One region of the Lysinibacillus sp. FSL L8-0312 genome, then DNA from elsewhere that is predicted to be linked to it. Evidence: riboswitches for the same ligand, from Rfam matches in the RefSeq annotation. Region 1 holds a riboswitch; each other region holds the start of a gene.
What was found. Region 1 has a riboswitch for S-adenosylmethionine ahead of MHI22_RS13290 (bifunctional homocysteine S-methyltransferase/methylenetetrahydrofolate reductase). Riboswitches for the same ligand answer to the same signal wherever they lie in the genome.
Positions count from the first base shown of each region.

Region 2: linked by a shared signal. The riboswitch ahead of MHI22_RS18820 (MetQ/NlpA family ABC transporter substrate-binding protein) and the one ahead of MHI22_RS13290 (bifunctional homocysteine S-methyltransferase/methylenetetrahydrofolate reductase) in region 1 are both predicted to bind S-adenosylmethionine.
Region 3: linked by a shared signal. The riboswitch ahead of metA (homoserine O-acetyltransferase MetA) and the one ahead of MHI22_RS13290 (bifunctional homocysteine S-methyltransferase/methylenetetrahydrofolate reductase) in region 1 are both predicted to bind S-adenosylmethionine.

Region 1 covers NZ_JBBOOV010000001.1:2,629,500-2,631,767, forward strand. Annotated here, with positions in the region: gene MHI22_RS13290 (bifunctional homocysteine S-methyltransferase/methylenetetrahydrofolate reductase) at 1-1,406, opposite strand, end outside; SAM riboswitch class I at 1,498-1,598, opposite strand; gene MHI22_RS13295 (protoporphyrinogen oxidase) at 1,698-2,268, opposite strand, start outside.
Region 2 covers NZ_JBBOOV010000001.1:3,731,174-3,733,441, forward strand. Annotated here, with positions in the region: gene MHI22_RS18815 (methionine ABC transporter ATP-binding protein) at 1-71, opposite strand, end outside; gene MHI22_RS18820 (MetQ/NlpA family ABC transporter substrate-binding protein) at 177-1,007, opposite strand; SAM riboswitch class I at 1,096-1,200, opposite strand; gene MHI22_RS18825 (PPC domain-containing DNA-binding protein) at 1,323-1,826, shown strand; gene MHI22_RS18830 (pyridoxal phosphate-dependent aminotransferase) at 1,948-2,268, opposite strand, start outside.
Region 3 covers NZ_JBBOOV010000001.1:931,042-933,309, reverse strand. Annotated here, with positions in the region: gene MHI22_RS04770 (TrmB family transcriptional regulator) at 1-192, shown strand, start outside; gene MHI22_RS04765 (hypothetical protein) at 214-600, shown strand; gene MHI22_RS04760 (nucleotide excision repair endonuclease) at 653-1,078, opposite strand; SAM riboswitch class I at 1,228-1,338, shown strand; gene metA (homoserine O-acetyltransferase MetA) at 1,448-2,268, shown strand, end outside.

The DNA of each region.
Region 1 (2,268 bases):
GGATTAAATGCAGCAGCTACTGAAAAATTTGCTTTTTTACGAAGTGGTTTACCTGAGAAGGAAATGCCTTGATTTAACTGCTTAATTAATTGGATCAGCTCCATTGATGAGACATCATAAACACTTGTGGCACCTGGGAAGTCCCCAACTTTTGTTGGATCACCAGTAACAGCTAACACATCATGAATTCCTAATGCATTTAACCCCATTAAATGTGATTGCAGACCGATTAAATTACGATCTCGGCATGTAATATGTGTTAGAGGACGTACACCATTAGTACTCTTCAACAATGCACCCATAGCAATATTGCTAATACGTGGAGAAGCCAGAGAATTGTCTGCCATCATGACGACATCTGCTCCTGCATCATACAATTGTTTTGCCCCTTCCAGAAAACCATCAATTTCCAGATGTCTAGGTGTATCTAGCTCTACAATGACAGAGCGTTCGCGCTTTACTTTTTCATGAAGAGGTTCATACTTCGTTGGCTCTGCTTCACGAACAATTTGAATCTTCTCGGGTTTGGCATACTTTTCATGAACTGGTGATAACTCTTCTAAATACTTCTTCGCTGCTGCTATATGCTTCGGTGTCGTACCACAACAGCCCCCAATTAAGCGTACCCCTTGATCACGTAATTCTACAGCCGCTCGACCAAAATATTCAGCTTCTGACTCATAAACGACACGTCCATCTTCTAAGTCAAGGAGTGAAGCATTCGGATAAGCCGACATAAATGCCTTATCAGGAAGTTCTACACCTTCAAACGCCTGAATAGTATGGTGTGGACCTAGACGACAATTGACACCCACAATATCCGCACCAAGTTTTTCTAGCTCATGCAGGGCGTTATTTAAAGACATACCGTTTTGTAAAACACCAGGTTCGTGCATGGAAACTTGCGCAATAATCGGTAATTTTGTCTTTGTCCGTAGCATCTTTAAGGTAGCTGTTAATTCTTCAAAATCATAATAGGTTTCGAGTAAAAGGCCGTCTGGATTCCCAGCAAGTAAAACACTCGCTTGCTCCTCAATAGTTGCTAAGATTTCATCTAACGTTGCATCACTTTTACGAATACCACGAATACCACCAATTGTCCCTAAGACAAACTGACCTCCATCTGCCGCAGCTCGCTTTGCGATTGTAATCGCTGCTTCATTAAATTGTTGGACACGCGATTCTAATCCATAGCGAGCTAATTTAATGGCATTTGCACCATACGTATTCGTTTGGATGATATCAGCACCAGCTGCAATATATTCTCTATGAATCTTTTCAATTAACTCAGGTTTCTGTACATTCATTTCCTCATGACAATACTCCAAACCATAGCCATAAAGTACTGTGCCTATTGCGCCATCTGCCGTCAATACATGCGTTTTTAACCTTTCAAGCAATCTCATTAAACTAGCCTCTCTTCCTATATCTCTGTATAATAAAAAGCCTTCTTTTATAAAAAAAAGAAGGCTTTAATGACTCATCATTGTTTTTTCCTTCTCATCTTCGACTCAATGGTCTTCTGGATTTAGCACCTGACAAAAAAGTTGGTTGCTGAAGCTTCAATGGGCCAGTCCCTCTGCTTCTCTTGATAAGAATGTAGTATGAATTTTTTAAATAATTAAAAGAATCATATCGTTTACTGACGAATGAGTCAAGACTATTTCACATAACAAAGATATTTTTCACTTAAAAGCTTAGAAATTGGCTAGTTCCTTTGCAAGCTCCTCACCGATTTTTTTCCCATTTTGAATACAAGCACCAATCCCTACCCCAAAGTATGAACAACCTGCGATGGATAGATTAGGATAGTTTTCTTGTAATTCTTGAACTAAACCTTGTAATGCTTCACGGTGAGCTAGATCATATTTTGGCATTTGATCAATCCATTTTGTGACATTAATAACTGTTGGCTGTTCCTCTATTCCTAGGCTCTTGCGCACATCCTCTAAAGCAACCGCTGCTAATTCTTCGTCAGACATGGCACGGAGTTGCTCATATGCTGGATTGATGCTTTTATAAAAGAGTCGCACAAGTAATTTATGATCTCTTGATGTATGCCTCCATTTACGACTTGTCCAAGTTGCAGCATTACATGTAACGTCAGAATTATGTGAGACAATATAGCCCGTTCCATCTGCTGGCAATCTAGAGTCTGGTACATCAAAACCTAAATAGATCGTAATTGCTGAAGCTGTCGTAAATTGGTCAAAATAACGGTTTAATGATTCATCCTGTAGTAGGCCTTGAACAGCCTCATTCGGCAGT
Region 2 (2,268 bases), 1.1 Mb from region 1:
ATTCCATCTACAGCCTTAATGATGTCTTTTTTCGTCTTATATTCTTTTGAGATATTTTGTAATTGAATCATCCGATTGATTGCTCCTTTCTCAAGCTCCTAAAAAGCAAGAATCTGCTCGTTTTCCATAGAGGAATTTCGGCAGATTCTTCAGCTACTAGAAGCTTCCTGAATGTATTACCAGCTAGGGATTACTGAACCTTTGAATTCTTCTTCAATGAATTGACGTACTTCATCAGATTGGTAAGCCTCAACGAACTTTTTAATTGTTGGGTCATTTTCATTTTCTGCACGTACCACAATATAGTTCACATATGGAGAGTCAGTAGATTCTAAAAGAATAGCGTCATCTTTAGGATTAATGCCAGCTTCCAATGCGAAGTTTGTATTAATAGCTGCTACATCTACTTCACTAAGCTGCTTAGGAATTTGAGCTGCCTCTAATTCGATGAATTTTAAATTCTTTTTGTTTTCTTCTACATCACGGATAGAGGCTGTTAAATCTGCCCCATCTTTTAATTTTATATAGCCTGCTTCTTGTAAAACAAAGAGGGCACGAGCACCATTTGTTGGATCATTTGGTAAACCAAACGTTGCACCATCTGGAATGTCCTCAAAGGATTTATATTTTTCAGAGTAAATACCCATTGGATTTAAAATCGTTTTGCCTACTGTTACTAAATCTGTATCATGATCTTTATTAAACGTATCGAGGAAAGGCTCGTGTTGATAGCTATTCGCATCAAGATCACCTTCAGATAAAGATGTATTAGGTAAAACATAATCAGAAAATGATTTAAGCTCTACTTCTAGCCCATTTTCTTTGGCTACTTTCGCTGCAACTTCTGCGATTTGTTCGTGTGGACCAGATGTGACACCTACGACGATTTTATTTTCATTAATTGCTTCAGCTTGACCTTTACTCTCTTCTTTAGAGCCACAACCTGCTAGAGCTGCTGCTAATGTAAGACTTGCTAAACCTACTAAAAATTTATTTTTCTTTTTCATGAAAACTACCTCCAAGATTGTTTTTATCGGTTTTTGAAAATAAAAAAACTCTCTTACAAACTAAGAGAGGCTCATGAAAAAATGTCCTCTCTTATCTATCAAACGATAATCGTTTGCAGGATTTAGCACCTTCCTTCTAAAAGGAGGTTGCCGAGCTTCATAGGGCCAGTCCCTCAGCTACTCTTGATAAGAGATTTATCATATTTTTTTGTAATTCCGATAGAACTAATATAATTTATAGGTTATAGTAAGTCAATAAATATTTTTTAAATTTTTTATATTATTATAATATTTCGTCATGAAAGAGGGATAGCAATGTCTGTAAGAGTTAATTATGGTATAGGTTCATTTGGCAAGGTTGTGAGTGCTCGATTGCTAATGGGTACAGACATTATTGAAGGAATGGAGGCACTTTGTGAGGAGAACCATATTGAGTCAGCAACAATTGTTAGCTGTATAGGTAGCCTTCAAAAGAGTAGCTTTGTTTATTTAGTACCTGATGAAACATCTCAGATTAACGTAAGTTTTAGCGATGTCATAAAAAAAGAGGGGCCACTCGAATTGATCCAAGGCTCTGGCGTAGTATGTAAGCGTGATGGGGGATATGAAACACATTTCCATGGTTCTATGAGTGATCAATGGGGCGTCGTGTCAGGGGGGCATTTAATGAAGAGCGGGAACCCTGTTATTACGGCTGACATAGTGCTAGCTGAGGTTCAAGGCATCCAGCACTTTCGAAAATTTGATGAAGAAACAGGCCATGTTCAATTTTATCCATTAGAACACGGTTTACAGCAGCCAAGGAAAATTGAAAAATAGCGAAAATGATACTAACTTTTTCTTTTCACTGAGTTGCATGTTCCTTCCTGAATTAAAAAATGTTAGACCGAGCTTATAATCGGTCTAACATTTTTACTTTTGTCCCAGCCTCATTGCATGGTTAAGGGTTGAATAATTGTAATTGTTCGATTCTATGGATTGCTTCACGTAAGCGTTCCTCGCTAACAAGTAAACCAACACGGATATAGCCTTCGCCATATTGGCCGAAGCCATTGCCTGCTGCTACAGCGATATCAGCCTTTTCCAATAATAAATCGGCAAACTGCTCGCTAGTATAGCCGAATGGTACAGGGAGCCATGCGAAGAAGGAGCCTTTTGGAGCCGTTACATGCCAACCAATTCTTTGAGCTTCTTCAATGAGTACATTGCGGCGACCTTCATAGGTAGCTCGCAGTTCATCCACACATTCTTGGGAAACTGT
Region 3 (2,268 bases), 1.7 Mb from region 1:
GGTCAGGAAATGATTTATGGTCACTCTCCATCTACGCAAGAAATGGCCTTTATCACCAATGACCCTGTCCATATTTATTTGTTAGAGGATTATGTTTGGCATGACGTCCTTATCAATCGATTGGTAAAACGTGATGATCAGGAATTAGAAGACTGGATTGCTAAGGAGCGTAAAGCTTTTTTCTTAGAATAGTCATAAGGGAAGGGGAGTAACGTGAAAAAATTCGTGTTGCTAGGTTTAATGAGCTTATTAATGTTAGGAGCATGTAACGCTAAAACGCCTACCAAACTACTAATGATTCATGAGCTAACTGTCGTTCCAGACAATATTCAACAAAAAATTGAGGCTAATGATAAGATTCAATTATTGTATGAAGATGACTCTACGTATTATCTTGTTTATTATTCGAAAGGGAATGTGCTGGCAAGTATTGCGGCTGAAGAAAATAGTCAAGTCATCCAACTGAAAGAAGGTAGCGAGCAACGAAAAGTGGCTCAACCCTATGTATATAAAATCATCACCAAAGATCCTGAGCTAGACACGATTGATTTGCGAATAAACGGCGAGAGTACGCCAATAGATCGCGTAACCTCTATATAAGACAAAAACCGAAATCCCATTAAATGAGATTTCGGTTTCTTTACAAGATATCTTAATAAAAGACTTTCTCTACATTGTATTTGGAGCGGAAAGTGTTAATCGCATATGTTTCGTAAATTTCACGTTCCATTGGATCTTCTACTTCATAGACCTCAATTTTGAACACTTCATCACGATGATTTTTCATCGGAGATACATTGTCCTCGAAATGCTTTTTAATACGTTGACGAATTTTACGTGCTTTGCCGACAAATAATAGCTCATTCTTGTCATTATAGAATAAAAAAATGCCGCCTTTATCACGTGTGATTTTATGGAAGTCAATAAAACCAAAGTATGGTGTGATAGGCACATCACCAGGTTTTACTTCTTGTTCACGTTGACGGATGACTACATCAGGTTTTGGAAATTCAATTTTAATCAAAGTATTCACGTTCCTCTCTGTTACTAAAGTTATATGGTAACATAAATACGGCATGTTTACCATAAATTTTAAATGTAGAAACACTACTTATAGCAAGCTTAGTGTACATCAAATAAACGAGGAACATGCATTTGAATCACAAAATATTCTATGAATTATTGATATTCTAACTAATTCATGCTACAATTCGATGTAATTAAATAATCTTATCAAGAGAAGCTGAGGGATTTGGCCCGATGACGCTTCAGCAACCTCTAACAATTGTTAGAAAGGTGCTAATTCCAGCGAAGGATTTTTCCTTTGAGAGATAAGAGTGGACGTGAAAAAATCCTTCTCATTCTATCTCGTATGGAATGAGGAGGATTTTTTAATTTGTCAGCAAGGTTTGCTAAAAGAGAGTGATCAAAGAGAGGGGAACGCAAGATGCCAATTAATATTCCGAAAAATTTACCAGCTGGAGAACATTTACGTGAGGAAAAAATCTTCGTCATGGAAGAGGACCGTGCGAAAACACAGCAAATTCGTCCGTTAAACATATTAATATTGAATTTAATGCCTGAAAAAGAAAAAACGGAGCTTCAATTACTACGTTTATTAGGGAATACACCGCTACAGGTAAATATCACCTTTTTAAATACGGCCACACATGAGTCGAAAAACGTCAGTAAATCACATTTACAGCTATTTTACACAACGTTCAACCAAATTCGTCACCGTCGCTATGACGGGATGATTATTACGGGAGCACCTGTAGAAAAAATGGCCTTTGAAGAAGTTAACTATTGGCGGGAAATTTCAGAAATTATGGACTGGTCCAAAAAGAATGTGACATCCGTTTTACATATCTGTTGGGGGGCACAGGCGGCACTGTATCATCATTATGGGATAGGAAAGGTAGAACTTTCAGCTAAATGCTCAGGTGTCTATTCCCATGTAATCACCGATTTAACAGTGGATTTAGTACGTGGCTTCAGTGATTTATTTACCGCTCCACATTCACGCTATACTTCTGTTTCGATCGACGAGGTTCGCAATCATCCAGACTTACGATTATTATCCTATTCAGAGGATGCAGGTGTGTTCATCGTCCAATCAAAAGATAATAAAAACATTATGATTACAGGGCATCTGGAGTATGATGCGACAACATTAGCCGATGAATATAGCCGGGATGTCGCAAAGGGCATAGATATCGCTGTTCCTGTGAATTACTTCCCGAATGATGATCCATCACAGGAGCCAAT